2 regions of the Croceicoccus sp. Ery15 genome follow, and region 2 is predicted to be linked to the other one. Evidence: predicted binding sites of a transcription regulator. Region 2 holds the regulator's gene; the other holds the start of a gene.
What was found. Region 2 encodes LexA, which represses DNA repair genes until DNA is damaged. Its sites were predicted from a motif close to GTTCCNCNCTTGTTCT; they were not measured.
Positions count from the first base shown of each region.

Region 1: the regulator LexA is predicted to act here: its motif matches at 2,523-2,538, upstream of LOZ77_RS03550 (putative DNA modification/repair radical SAM protein).

Region 1 covers NZ_CP087588.1:699,635-706,929, reverse strand. Annotated here, with positions in the region: gene LOZ77_RS03555 (TIGR03915 family putative DNA repair protein) at 1-1,254, opposite strand, end outside; gene LOZ77_RS03550 (putative DNA modification/repair radical SAM protein) at 1,251-2,510, opposite strand; gene LOZ77_RS03545 (DNA polymerase Y family protein) at 2,951-4,543, opposite strand; gene LOZ77_RS03540 (hypothetical protein) at 4,446-5,339, opposite strand; gene LOZ77_RS03535 (pyridoxamine 5'-phosphate oxidase family protein) at 5,483-5,965, shown strand; gene LOZ77_RS03530 (sodium-dependent transporter) at 6,025-7,295, opposite strand, start outside.
Region 2 covers NZ_CP087588.1:1,221,304-1,228,598, reverse strand. Annotated here, with positions in the region: gene gltX (glutamate--tRNA ligase) at 1-336, opposite strand, end outside; gene LOZ77_RS06090 (ComEC/Rec2 family competence protein) at 422-2,620, shown strand; gene lexA (transcriptional repressor LexA) at 2,634-3,335, opposite strand; gene LOZ77_RS06080 (molybdopterin molybdotransferase MoeA) at 3,455-4,660, opposite strand; gene moaC (cyclic pyranopterin monophosphate synthase MoaC) at 4,657-5,151, opposite strand; gene trpC (indole-3-glycerol phosphate synthase TrpC) at 5,151-5,981, opposite strand; gene trpD (anthranilate phosphoribosyltransferase) at 5,978-6,967, opposite strand; gene LOZ77_RS06060 (aminodeoxychorismate/anthranilate synthase component II) at 6,964-7,295, opposite strand, start outside.

The DNA.
Region 1 (7,295 bases), 520 kb from region 2:
CACGATGGCGCGCTCCGCCTCTACCCACCAGCGGCAGATGTCGATTTCCCGGGCAGAGGGATTCTGGTGCAGGCGCCGCTTGCCGCGACCGGATGCGCCGCGACCGGATACGCCACGATTTGGCACGCCCCGATCAGGCACATCCCCCGACACATATTTGAAATGCTTGACCGCATTGGTGACATAGGCCGCACGACGGTCGATCCCCGCGCGTTCCAGATGCACGTCCAGCAATTGCCCCGCCGGACCGACGAAAGGGCGTCCCTGCCGGTCCTCGATATCGCCCGGTTGCTCGCCCATGATCATCAGCGGGGCATCGGGCGTCCCTTCACCCATCACCGCGCGGTTTTCCAGCGCGCCGATGGGGCAGCGCGCGCAGGCATGGATCGCCTTGTCCACCGCATCCAGCGTTGCGGGCCGTTCGCCATTTTCCATCGCGCCTGCCGAAACCATGGCCGCCTCGCGCGCTTGCGCCCCCGCGATCAGTTCGGGAATCAGCTGCGTTTCGGGCATATTTTTCCAGTATCGGCGCGGCATTTCCTTCAGCATCGCGTCGACCTTCAACCGAGCGGGATTGAAGATCGATGCGTAATAGGCGCGCCACATCCCCTCTACCGGATCGCCGTTCGGCGCATCGGCGCGCGTGGCGGGCGGCCCTTCGCGCAACGTATCGCCATCCCAATGCAGGCTGCCCCGCAGGGTCAGGATCGACCAGCGCATATTGGCAAAGCGACGCGTGAAGAAACCCGCATTATGGCGCAGGATGTGATGCTGCGGTTCAAACCATGCGACGAAATATTCGCCGCCCTCATGCTCGATCTCGCGGAAGCGTAAAAAGGCCCGCATCTTGTGAATGTCGCGCCGCACGCCCCGCGCCATATCGGCCATGGCGCGTATGTCCGCATCGGCCCCGTCCTCGATCAGGCGGGGTTTCGACTGCAATCGCCACAGCACGCGATACAGCAGTGCGAACCTGTCGGTATCGGCATGCAGGATCACGGTCTTCGCAATTTCGATAAAACGCCGCGATACGCGCGGCGGCGGCGCCTCGCGGTCGGGTGCGGGCAAGCGGCGGTCACCATGCGTGAACAGATTGCCCGCCGGTCCGCCCGGTTCGGTCCATGCCACGCGGTCGGGCGGCACATCGGCCATGACCATACGCCGCGCATGATCGCGCCATTCGTCGAAATCGTCGGGCGAGGCCATTGGCACCACGTGATAGGCACCCAGCCGCACATGTTGCAGCGCAGTCATGCGAACAGGTCCAGTTGCCGCCCCGTATCGGGCGCGACCAGCGCCTTCAGATCGGCGCGGTCGATCAGCGCGACGGGCCGCCAGTCGACCGTGACGATAAAGGGACGCAGCTTTGCAACCGACACGGTCAGCCTGGCCACATCGTCCAGTCGCAAGGCGCGATGCCGCCGTGCGCTAAGGATCTGGGCCACGCCGCGCGTTCCCAGTCCCGGTACCCGCAGCAAAGCCTCTTTCGAAGCGCGATTGACGTCGACGGGAAAGCTGTCGCGGAACTTCAGTGCCCATGCCAGCTTGGGGTCGATGTCCAGCGGCAACATACCGTCCGCCCCGGCGGCATCGGCCACTTCCGCCGGAGAAAACCCGTAAAAGCGCATCAGCCAGTCCGACTGGTAAAGCCGGTGCTCGCGCACCAGTGGCGGGCGTTTCAACGGCAGCACCGCGCTGGCATCGGGAATGGGGCTGAAGGCCGAGTAATAGACGCGCCGCAGCCGGTGCCGCCCGTAAAGCGCGCTGGCGCGGCTTACGATATCGGCATCGCTGGCCCCGTCGGCACCCACGATCATCTGTGTCGACTGCCCCGCGGGCGCATATGCCGGCGCATGGCGGAAACGCCTCTTCGCGTCGCGCCCTTCGGCAATGGCATTGCGCATTGCGCCCATCGCGCCATCGATCCGATGCGCATTCTTGTCGGGCGCCAGCCGGGCCAGCCCCGCATCGGTCGGCAATTCGACATTGATCGAGATGCGATCGGCATAAAGCCCTGCCCGCCGGACGATTTCGGGATCGGCCTCGGGAATGGTCTTCAAATGGATATAGCCGCGAAAATCATGCTCCTCGCGCAGGATGCGCGCCGTTTCGACCAATTGCTCCATCGTGTGATCGGAATTGCGAATGATGCCCGAGGATAGGAACAACCCCTCGATATAATTGCGCTTGTAGAACGAGAGGGTGAGATCGGCGACCTCGCGCGGGGTAAAGCGCGCGCGCTCCACATTCGAACTCTTGCGGTTCACGCAGTAATGGCAATCGAACACGCAATGGTTGGTCAGCAGCAGTTTCAGCAAGGATATGCAGCGACCATCGGGCGCATAGGCGTGGCAGATGCCCATGCCCTCGGTCGATCCAATGCCTTTGCCGCCCCGCCCCCTGTCGTTCAGGCTGTCGCGTTTCGACGTGCCCGACGATGCGCAGGACGCATCATATTTGGCGGCATCCGCCAGGACTTTCAGTCGTTCGATAAGTGATTTCTGTGCCATTGCGACTCCAGTGTTCACTTTATGTTCTTTGCGCCATGCTGGCTAGCCCCACTCGCCGCAAAATCGACGAACCGAGGGCGTTCAGACCAATCGCAATATTATGACAGACAAGGCCGCAATCATGTCATGACATAGTATCAATCGATGCGCTGCAGCCGCGCAAACTTCGCAAAAGATATGCTGGATTCCGCAGCAGGACAGGGCGATAGTGGCGAAAATACCACTCGCACCAAAGCGCTTGCATGTTGGCGTTAACCATTGCATCGCGCCATTTACAGATAGCACGGAAGGCCTCCGTGTGCGGGCGGCGGGGTTTTGACCTCGTCGCCCTTCGCATTTGTTGCATCATTGCATCATCCGGTATCTTTGAGGCTGCACGGCAATGCGATCGTGCGTGATCGCGTCAAACACCTGTCGGCGAATGCCCAGGCGAACGAAGCTCAGGCGAAAAGGCCCTGCATGAACCAGTCAGGTGCTCCGCCCCGCCCGTCGCCGGCCAGCCCCAGCCGATAGATCCAGAAACGCCGTCCCTCGCCATCCTCGATCCGGTAGTAATCGCGCAGCCGCGCCGCACCCTTTTCGCGCCACCATTCGGGCGCGATCCGTTCCGGCCCCTCGGCACGCGCGACATCGTGGACATGACCGCGCCAGCGAAAGCGTTGGGGCAAACCGTCGGGCGTGGCATAAAGCACCGCGATCGGCTCTGCCTTGTCCAGCAGCCTGAACGGGCGGGCGTGAAAGGCAAAGCTCTCCTGCGCTGCGGGCACCGGCTCCAGCGGCGCCTGCCAGCGCTGGGCGCGTTCGGGCACATGGCTGGCAAAAGGCACCGGTCGCCGCACCGCGCGCGTGCCCAGCCGTGCCGACAGCCGGTCGATACAGGCTGCAAGGCTGGTTCCATGCACCTCTGCCGAGGCATCCAGATCGGCCTGCGCCAGCCCCAGCGGCTCGGCCCAGCGGGCGACCAGCCGCGCCATTTCGATCCCCAGCCCTGCATCGATCGTGGCGATCCGTTCGGCAAACAGGCGGCAGACATGGGCGGCATCGCGCGTCGCGGCGGCCAGTTCCAGCGTGCGGATCGCGATTTCGCCATCGACACGCCAGCATGCGAGTTCCAGCCGCCGTGCCCCTTCGCCCCGCCCTTCCAGCATGCGCATCATCGCGGCGGCCAGATCGGCCAGCACGACTTCCAACAAAGGCAAGTGGCGGATCGGCTCCATCAGCCGCAATTGCACCATGGCGGGCGGATTGCCGATGACCGGCAGCATGGGTTCGGGGACCAGTCCGATCATCTGGTCGCGCCGCATCAGCGGATTGGCCATGGCCGAACGGCGGTTGCGGAACCGGCGCGACAGCGCATCGCGGCCGATCCCGTCCAGATCGCCCACCCGTTTCAGCCCCAGCCGTCGCAGCACCAGCAGCACATCGTCGTCCAGCCGCAGTGCCGCGACCGGCAAAGGGGCCAGGCTGGCAGCGATATCCTCTCCCCCGTCCAGCACCAGCCCGCCCTTTCCCTGACGGGCTCTCCCGTAATGCGCCAGCGCCCATGCCGCGCCTGCCGTGGGTGCGATGGCCAGCCGCACCGTCAAACCGCGCGCCGCGAACACGCGCGCCGCATCATCCAGCAGGCGTTGCTCGCCGCCGAACAGATGGGCCGCGCCGGTGATGTCGACGATCACCCCGTCGGGCGGGTCCAGCGCGCTCCATGGCCCCCAGCGTTGCGCCCACACGGCCAGCCGTTCCAGAAAGGCAAGATCGCCCGCCGGATCGGCAGGGCGCACTTCCAGCGCGGGACACAAGGCGCGGGCATCGGCCAGCATGGTGCCGATGCGCACACCCGCCGCCCCGGCGGCGCGCGTGGCAGCGGCGATGCGGGGGCCATGCGCGGTTTCGGTAATGAGCGCGAGCGGAACATCCGGCTCCGCCTCGCCTCCCGCTTCAGCCTGCCGCCAGCGATCGATCGCCAGCCGCGCGCACCAGATCGCCAGCACCCGCCTGTCCGGCTGCAAGGTGCCCGCCATGGTCGGCGGCGTCATGATCGACCGGACGGGCGGAGAGGATCGATCCCCCATTACCCCCTCCATCACTTGTCATGCGTTCGGGCCTGATCCACCATGCGCCGGGGCGCAGGCCTCGGGCGCGGAACAATTCGCCGCGCCAGCCCGGCAGGCCCGGTGCCTGCGGGTTCCAGCGCGGCGGCTGCGATACGGCAGAGCATACATCCCACCGCATCCGTGCCGCGCCCAGATCGCGCTGCGCATCCACCCGTACCAGCCACAGCGGCACGCGATGCCGTTCTGCCGCCAGCACCAGCCGGCGCGAGGCCGTGAAATCCAGCGCACGCGGGTTTCCCGCGATCTCTCCGATCACAAAGGCCAGATCGTGGCAGCGCACGCCTTCTTCCAGCGCGAACAAGGCATCCTCTGCCGTGCGCACGGCCACATGGATCGCCCGATGCGCCAGATCGCGCGGCAGGCCGGGCCAGAACGGCCGGCCGCCAGCGCGGATAGAAGCGGCGTCCTGCACCCACAGAAAGGCACGCTCGTCGCTCGTTTCGGTGAGTGCCCGTTCGTGCAAGGGTCGCGGTGCCCCGCGCGCCAGTTCCAGCGCCAGCGCCGCCCCGGCCCCGTCGTCGCCGTTTGCAAAGATCTCCCCCGCTCCGCGAAAGGCGATGGCAGGGTTCCAGCCGCGCCCGTCCCCGTCCTTGTCCCCACCCTCCAGCCAGCGCGAACCGGCCAGATCGGCAGCGGGAAACACCCCTTCGGGCAAGGGAACCGGATCGGCAGGGCATATACCTGCGTGGGGATCGGGACCGGCGATGACAGGCTCCATTAAAAGAATCGAATCGGGACATGAAAACGATCAATGTTCTTATTATGTTCCATTCGTTGCGTCCACTGACCCATCCGAAAAAACGGAACAGCCTGCCCTTTCCACCGTTGCATCAGGGAAGAACAAACCGAAAGGACCAACCCATGCAATATAAGGAAGGAAAAGCCGACGAGCTGAAGCAAAAGTTCTGGAAGGAACTGGCCTCATCCCCCTTTGTGATGCTGCAGCTTGACGGAGATCCCGACAGCGCCGCCCCCATGACCGCGCAACTGGACAAGGATGCCGATCACGCGATCTGGTTCTTCACCTATCGCACCGGCCATTTCGCTGCGATGGGCCCCGCCACGGCCACATTCTCCTCCAGCGGCCATTCGGTATTCGCCCGCTTCCGCGGAACACTCGTCGAAGAAACCAGCCGCGAACGGATGGAGAAAGAGTGGAGCAACATGACCGAGGCATGGTTCCCGGGCGGCAAGGACGACCCCAACCTGCTGATGCTGCGTATGGATCTGGGCAAAGCATCGATCTGGGATGCCAGCATCGGAATCACGACAACCGCCAAGATGATGCTGGGCAAGGATGTCACGGGCGACGTCCGCGACAAACATGTTGAGACTTCGCTATAAAATGATGAAGGCCGTAAAACGAAAAAGGGGCGCTCCATCGCGGAGCGCCCCTTTTGCCATCAGCCCAGCAGACCGGGAAACAGGCCGAACAGCAGGATCAGCGCCACCGCCATAGGGGCCAGCCACGCCATCACAAAACGGTACAGACCCAGCATGCCCACCGACAGTCCCGTCTGCGTTTCCACCAGCCTGCGATCCGCGCGCCAGCCGATGAACAGCGACACGCCCAGCGCCGCCAGCGGCAGCATCACCTTACCCGTGATGCCGTCGATCGAATCCAGAATATCGTTCTCGGCAAAAATGCCCCAGAACCATAGCGGCCGCACATCCGACAGCACATTATAACCCATCGCGCACAGCAACCCGATCGCATAGGCACTCCCGCCGACCAGCAAGGCTGCATGCAGGCGCTTTACCCCGAACCGGTCGATGACCCACGCGACCGGCCCTTCCAGCAGGGAAATCGAACTGGTGAGCGCGGCAAAGAAGATCAGGACAAAGAACGCCAGCCCGATCAGCGAACCGGCAGGCATCTGCGAAAAAGCGACTGGCAGCGACTGGAACACCAGCACCGGCCCAGCCGCCGGATCGAGGCCCACCGCAAACACGATGGGAAAGATCATCAGGCCCGACAGCATCGCCACACCCGTATCCGCCGCCGCGATCATACCTGCCGTGGGGGCCAGCTTCACGTCGTCGCCCACATAGGCGCCATAGGTGATCAGCGCCGCCGACCCCAGCGACAGCGAGAACAATGCCTGCCCCAACGCCTCGTTCACCGCGGTCGGCGTCAATTGCGAGAAATCGGGCGTGAACAGAAAGGCCAGCGCCTGTGCGAATTCGCCCGTAAACGCACCATAGATGGTGATCGCCACCAGCAGCACGAAAAAGGCCGGCATCAGCGTGCCGGCCGCTTTTTCGATCCCGTCGTGCACGCCATTGGCGACGATCATCACGGTTACCACCATGAAAATCGTGTGCATCCCGATCATGGTGCCAAGGCTGCCGAACAAAGAGCCCATGCGCCCCGTAATCACATCCTGCGTTTCGCCCTGAAACGCCGCGCCGAACGGCGCACCCGCCCCGATGGACGATGCGACATCGCCGACCATCACGAACACGTAATACAGCGCCCAGCCCGCCACGACCGAATAGAACGACAGGATCAGAAAAGCGGCCAGAATCTCGATTCCGCCGAACAGGCTCCATTTGCGCGACACGCCCGATTTTTCGGCCACGCGGGCGATCGATCCCGCCGCATCCTCGCGCCCGGTGCGCCCGATCATCACTTCCGACAAAACAAGCGGCAGGCCGATCAGGAAAACACAGG
Region 2 (7,295 bases):
GCCCGCTTCCAGCAACATGTTCGCCACCTCTGCATGGCGGGCCGCACGTTCGGACTGGAACACGGGCGCTTCGTCGTAATCAAAGCCCAGCCAGTCCAGCCCGTCGAGGATGGCGTCGATGGCTTCCTTCGTGGACCGCGCCTTGTCCGTATCCTCGATCCTCAGCAGCGTCTTTCCGCCGAAGTGGCGGGCATAGAGCCAGTTGAACAGCGCGGTGCGCGCGCCGCCGATATGCAGGAAACCGGTGGGCGAGGGTGCGAAACGCGTGACGACAGTTCCTTGCGTCGGGCTTTTCCCCGTTCCGCTGCCGGTTCCGTCTGCCTGGCCGCTTGCCATCTGCGCGTGCTTCCTCTTTCAATACATGTCATGGGCGAGCCGCTCGAACCGGAGACGATTTGGTATGAATGACTTGCGCGGTGCCATGGGGAAGGCCCGTGCCAATACCATCGTTGCCAATACCATCGTCCCGATAGCGGGCGAGGACGAAGGCGATTCCCGCCTTCCTTCGCGGTTGCGGAAATGGGGGAGCGAAGCGCATTTGTCCAGTGCCGTGGCACGATTAGAGGCGTTGCTTGCCGATCGCGGCTTTGAACGCATGCCATGGCTGGCGGTCGCGATGCTGGCGGGGATCGGTATCTGGTTCGCCCTGCCGGGCCCCGGCGAATGGCTGATCGCACTGGGGCTGTGCGGATTGCCGGCCGGTCTGGCCCTGATTGCAATGCGCGGGGACGATCGCGCCCTGCTGCGCAATGCCGCCGTTGCGGTGCCATTGATGATCGCGGCGGGGATTGTGCTGATTTGGGCGCGATCCGCCCTGATCGGGACAGAGCCGGTGGCAGGCCCGCGTGTCGCCGTGGTCGAAGCGCTGGTTCTGGAGCGCGAGGAGCAACCGGCGCGCGATCGGGTACGGCTGATCGTCGCCACGCGCGATCCGCTGGATGCAAGGCCGATCCGCGCACGGCTGAACGTGCCGGAAGAGATGGATGATCCGCGGCTGACGGCGGGGGCGCAATTCCGCGCAAAGCTGCGATTGATCCCGCCACAGCGCGCTGCCGTGCCGGGCGGGTATGATTTCGCACGGGCAGCATGGTTCGACGGGCTGGCGGCTTCGGGCTCTCTGCTCGAGCAACCGGCGATCACGCGCGAGGGCGGCGGAATCGCGGGTTGGCGCAGCAGGCTGGCGGAGCATGTGCGCGAACAGGTCGGACGGTTCAGTGGCACGGCGTCGGCGGCGATCGCGGCCACGCTGATTACCGGCGACAGGGGCGCAATTCCCGACAGCGACGGACAAGCGATGCGCGATGCAGGTCTGGCGCATATGCTCTCGATCAGCGGACTGCATGTGGGCGCCATCGTGGCGATTGCGTGGCTTGTGGTAGTCCGTGTGGGGGCCTTGTTTCCATGGCTGGCACTGCGGGTCCGGCTGCCTCTGGCGGCGGCGGGGACGGGCGCGCTGGCGGGTATCGCCTATACGCTGCTGACGGGCGCGGCCTTGCCCACGGTGCGCGCCTGCCTTGCGGCACTTCTGGTGGTGGGCGCGCTGGCGCTGGGGCGGCAGGCATTGTCGTTGCGCCTGATTGCACTGGCGGCAATGGGCGTGATGCTGTTCTGGCCCGAGGCTGTCATCGGCCCGTCGTTTCAGCTCAGCTTTGCCGCGGTGATCGCGATCGTGGCGTTCCATAACAGCCGGTTCGTCGCATGGCTGCGCGGGAAACGGGGAGAGGGTCGGGGAGAGGGTCGGCTGGAGCGACTGCTCCACGCCGGATTGCTGCTGTTCCTGACCGGTCTTGTGGTGGAGGCGGCGCTGACGCCTTTGGTGCTGTTCCATTTCCAGCGGTCAGGGGTTTACGGGTCGCTGGCCAATGTCATCGCAATTCCGCTGATGACGGGATTGACGCTGCCGGTGCTGATCGGCGGGCTGGTCTTCGATGCCGTCGGCTGGGGCGCGCCGTTCTGGTGGGCGGGGGCCAAATCGCTCGATCTGATTATCGCGCTGGCGCATGGCACGTCGTCATTGCCAGGGGCGGTTTTGCAACTGCCGCAGATCGCCTTGTGGGCCGTGCTCGCCTGTGTTGCGGGCGGATTGTGGCTGGCGCTTTGGTCGGGGCGGCTCCGCCTGTGGGGGTTGGCACCGCTGGCGATCGGGTTGCCTGCGCTGTTTTTGGCGCGGCCAGCCGATTTGCTGATCGAGCAAAGTGGTCGCAACGCTGCGCTACTGGCGCCTGACGGACGGCTTTACCTGTTGCGCAACAGTACAAGTTTTTCTGCCGAGGCCATGGTGGAGGCAATGGGAAAAGGTGCGCAATATGGCGTCGAGCCGTTCGCCGAGTTTCCCGAATGGCCGGGGGCACGATGCAATGGCGTTTTCTGTCAGTTCGAAGCGGAGGGGCGCGTGTTACTTGTCGCCCAGCGACCGGCAGAGGTGCCCTATGGCGCGATGGTGGCGGCATGCGCGCGCGCCGATATCGTGATCGCCAGCAGGCGGCTTCCCGCCGATTGCCAGCCGGCCATGCTGAAGGCGGACAGCAGCCTGCTGGCGCGGCGCGGTGGGCTGGCCGTGGACTTATCGAATGGCACCACCCGCGCGGTCAGACCCCAAGGCGACCGCCACGGCTGGTGACCTTATCATCCGATCAGTGATAACGGCGAAGCAATCCGGCGAGCCGTCCCTGAACCTGAACCTCCGACGGATCGTAGATCTGCGGTTCATAGGCAGCATTGGCGGGATCGAGCCTGACCATGCCGTTTTCGCGCCGCAGATATTTCAGCGTTGCTTCCTCTCCCCGCACCAGCGCGACGATGATCTCTCCGTCGCGGGCGGTGTCGGTGCGGCGGACCAGCGCGTAATCGCCGTCGAAAATACCGGCTTCCACCATGGAATCGCCCGATACTTCCAGCGCGTAATGCTCACCGCTGCCCAGCAGGGCTGCGGGAACAGGCAGGACCTGCGTATCCTCCATCGCTTCGATCGGGACGCCGGCGGCGATCCGACCGTGCAGGGGAATTTCGATCACATCGTTCGACGCGCCGGACGGCGGGGACGGGCGCCTGAATTCGACCACATTATCGGCTTTCGCCGCGCTTGGCGCCACTGCCGCAGGTTTCGCCGTGCCGGTCACGTCGTCGGGCTGGCGGATCACTTCGAGCGCCCGCGCGCGATTGGGCAGGCGGCGGATGAACCCGCGTTCTTCCAAGGCGGAAATCAGCCGGTGGACACCCGACTTCGATTTCAGATCGAGCGCTTCCTTCATTTCCTCGAACGAGGGGGAAATGCCCGTATCCTCAAGCCGCTGTTGAATGAAAAGCAGCAATTCGTGCTGTTTGCGCGTAAGCATGGCCAATATCCTGTTCCGCCCAAAGTCCTGTTCCGTTCCGCGCCCCAATGGCGCGAACGAATGCGGAACAATTAAGCAACATCAGAATGATCGTCAAGCCATGTTAACGCAATGTTCCACTAGGCGCGATTGCGCGGGGCAAAGGGCATCACTTGTACGATATCGCCGCTGGCAACCGTTCCGCTTTTTGCAGGGCGCAGGATCAGCGCATCGGCTTCGGCCAGCGGGCTCAACGCCGCACTATCCTGCAGAAACAGGGGCATGACGCCTGCATCGGTAAAGCGGCAGCGCAGAAATTCCGTCCGCCTGCCAGTGGCGGGCAGATCGGCAAGACAGAACGCGGGCTGTAGCGCGGGCAGCGGCGACCGGTCGCCCATCAGCGCGCGCGCGACGGGCAGGGCGAACAGATGCGCGGTGACGAAGCTGGAAACCGGATTGCCGGGAAGGCCGATGACGAGCTGCTTGCCCAGCTTTGCGACAAGGATCGGCTTGCCCGGCTTGATCGCAACGCGCCAGAAATCGATTTCGGCGCCCATCTCCTGCAGTACGGGCAGCACGAGATCGTGGTCCCCCACCGAAGCGCCCCCGCTGGTGACGATCATCTGCGCATCGCCTGCATTTTCAAAGGCGCTGCGCAAGGCATCCCGCCGGTCGGGGACGGGGCCCTGACGCTGAACCGTGCAGCCGATATCGGCGAACAACGCGCCCAGCATTGCCCCGTTGCTGGCGAGAATGGAACCGGCAGGCAGCGGTTCACCGGCAGGGCGCAATTCATCGCCGCTTTCGATGACGGCGACGTTGGCGATATCATGCACTGGCAAGATGCCATGACCCGCAGTGATGCTCAGCGCCAGCCGTGCCGGTGTCAGCCTTTCGCCCGCCCTGGCGACTGTCTGGCCATCGCTGAAATCCAGTCCGCGCGGCCGAATATGGCGGTGAAGCGGGGCGGGCGGTTGCCCTTCGAAATAAAGGCGGACGCCGTCGCGGCGGCAATCCTCCTGCACGGCGACCATGTCCGCGCCGTCGGGCACCACGCCGCCCGTGGCGATGCGTACCGCCTGACCCGCACCGACCGAGCCTTGATACACATGGCCCGCCGCGCTTTCGCCGACGATGTTCCACGGTCCGGGCATATCGGCCTGCCGCATGGCATAGCCATCCATGGCCGACATCGGATCGGGCGGCTGCGATCGCAGCGCCACGACATCGCGCGCCAGCCAGCGGCCCGATGCCTCTTCGGCAGGCAAATCGACGGCGGGTAACCGCTGTGCCATCGCCAGCAGGCGCCGCTGCGCCTCGTCCAGATCGAGCAGCGGTGCCGTCAAAGCTCCAGATCCTCGTGCCCTGCGGCGCGCCAGCGGCCCGATTTGCCGCCATCCTTGGCGATCAGGCGGATACCGCCGATGACCATCCCCTTGTCCAGAGCCTTGGCCATGTCGTAAATCGTGATCAGCGCAACTGAAACGGCCGTGATCGCTTCCATCTCCACACCGGTCTTCGCCTCGATCGCGGCGCTGGCGCTGGCGCGGATCGCGCCGTGTTCGAACGCGAAATCGACATTCACTGCATCGATGGGCAGCGGATGACACAGCGGCACCAGCTCGCCCGTCTTTTTCGCCGCCATGATACCGGCGATGCGCGCCGTCGCCAGCACGTCGCCCTTTTTCACACTGCCTTCGCGGATCGCCTGCAGTGCTTCGTCTGACATGGTGATGATGCCACTGGCGACCGCGATGCGGCGCGCTGCGGCCTTGCCGCCGATGTCGACCATGCGCGCATTTCCCGCGGCATCGATATGGGACAGCCTGCTGCCCATCATCGCGTTCCGAGCGGTCCGGCCATGCCGGACAGGCGGGGAAGACCCAAAAGGTCGCGTGTGGCAGTGGCCACGTCGTCCTGCCGCATCAGGCTCTCTCCCACCAAGAAACAACGCGCGCCCGAGGTTTCGCACACTCTCTGCACGTCGGCATGGCTGGCGATGCCGCTTTCGCTGACCAGCAGGGCGCCTTGCGGGGCCAGCGGGGCAAGCCGGGCGGTGGTGGCGATGTCGGTCGTGAATGTGCGCAGATCGCGGTTGTTGACGCCGATCAGCCGCGACCGCAGCCGGTGCGCGCGCTCCATCTCGGCCTCGTCATGCACTTCGACCAGCACATCCATATGCGCTTCGATGGCGGCGGCCTCGATCTCGGCGGCGAGCGTATCGTCGAGCGCGGCGACGATGATCAGGATCGCATCGGCGCCAATGGCGCGCGCTTCGGTCACTTGCCAGGGGTCGACCATGAAATCCTTGCGCAGCACGGGCAGGGTACAGGCGGCGCGCGCGGCGACGAGATAATCCTCGTGCCCCTGAAAATGCGGCGCATCGGTCAGCACCGACAGGCAGGTCGCCCCGCCGGCGGCATAGGCGCGGGCATGTTCGGGTGGGTCGAAATCAGCGCGAATCAGGCCTTTGGAAGGCGAAGCTTTCTTGATTTCCGCGATCAGCCCAAAGCCGCGCCGCGATGCCTGTTCCAGCCGCGCGGCGAAACCGCGCGGTGCTTCCTGTGCGCGGGCCAGCACTTCCAGATCGCGCAGGGAACGCTGCGCCTTGCGAAGGGCGACTTCGCCGCGTTTGACGTCGCAAATCTCGAGCAGACGGTTGCTCATGCCAGTTTTCCCGAATTCACGACGCCGATCCAGCAGTCGAGCAAGGCTTTCACCAGCCCCTTGTCGATGACTTCGGCGGCTTCTTCCGCGCCTTCGCGCAAGGTTTCGGCTTCGCCCGCGACCACAAGTGCGGCGGCGGCGTTGAAGATCACCGTGTCGCGATAGGCACCTTTGGCCCCCATCAGCAAGTCGCGCAGGGCAGCGGCGTTGAAATCCGCGTCGCCCCCCTTGATCTCATCGAGCGGATGGACAGGCAGGCCCGCGTCTTCGGGGCCGATCTCGGACGGAAAGTCGAACCCGATCGCTTCGGTCCTGCTGGGCCCGGCAATCGATAATTCGTCCAGACCTTCCATGCCTGACACGACCAGTGCGCGTTCGGTGCCCAGATCGCGCATGGCGCGCGCGTAAACGGGCACCAGAGCGGGGCTGGCGACGCCGACCAGCTGGCGGGTGACACTGGCGGGATTGGCCAGCGGGCCGGTGAAGTTGAAGATGGTGCGGCGACCCAGTGCCTTGCGGATCGGGGCAATGCGGCCCAGCGCGGGATGGTGCGATTGGGCAAACAGAAAGGCGATGGACAGATCCGGCAGGGTCTGCGCCGCCAGCGCACCGGCCTTGTCGAGGTTCAGGCCAAGGCTTTCCAGCGTATCGGCCCCGCCCGCCTTGCTGCTGGCCGCGCGATTGCCGTGTTTCGCCACAGGCACGCCGCAAGCGGCCACCACCAGCGCCACGGCAGTGGATACGTTCAGCGAATGCTGCCCGTCGCCGCCCGTGCCGCAAACATCGATGGCAAGCGCGGGCGCGGGAACCGGCTTCATCCTTGCGCGCATGGCACGCACGGCACCGGCGATTTCCTCTGCCGTTTCGCCGCGCTCCGCCATGGCGGTCAGCGCATCGGCAATGGCATCGTCCGCCATTTCGCCGTCGAGCATCTTGCCGACCAGCGCTTCGGCTTCGTCGATGGTCAGTCCGGTCGATGCCATCATGCGACCACGGCCTGTTCGGCAGGCAGAACCGCGTCGATCCCGCATAGCGCAAGGAAATTGGCAAGCATGGCATGGCCGTGCTGCGTGGCGATGCTTTCGGGGTGGAACTGAACACCGTGGATCGGCAGGCTTTCGTGGCGGAAGCCCATGGCATGGGTGCCATCCTCGTCCGGACGCGGCGTGGTGGCGTTGATCTTCAGGCAATCGGGCACGTCCTCTACCACAAGGCTGTGATAGCGCGTGGCGGTAAAGGGCGAGGGCAGGCCAGCGAATACGCCCGTTCCGTCATGATCGACGGGCGAGGTCTTGCCATGCATCAGCCCGCCGC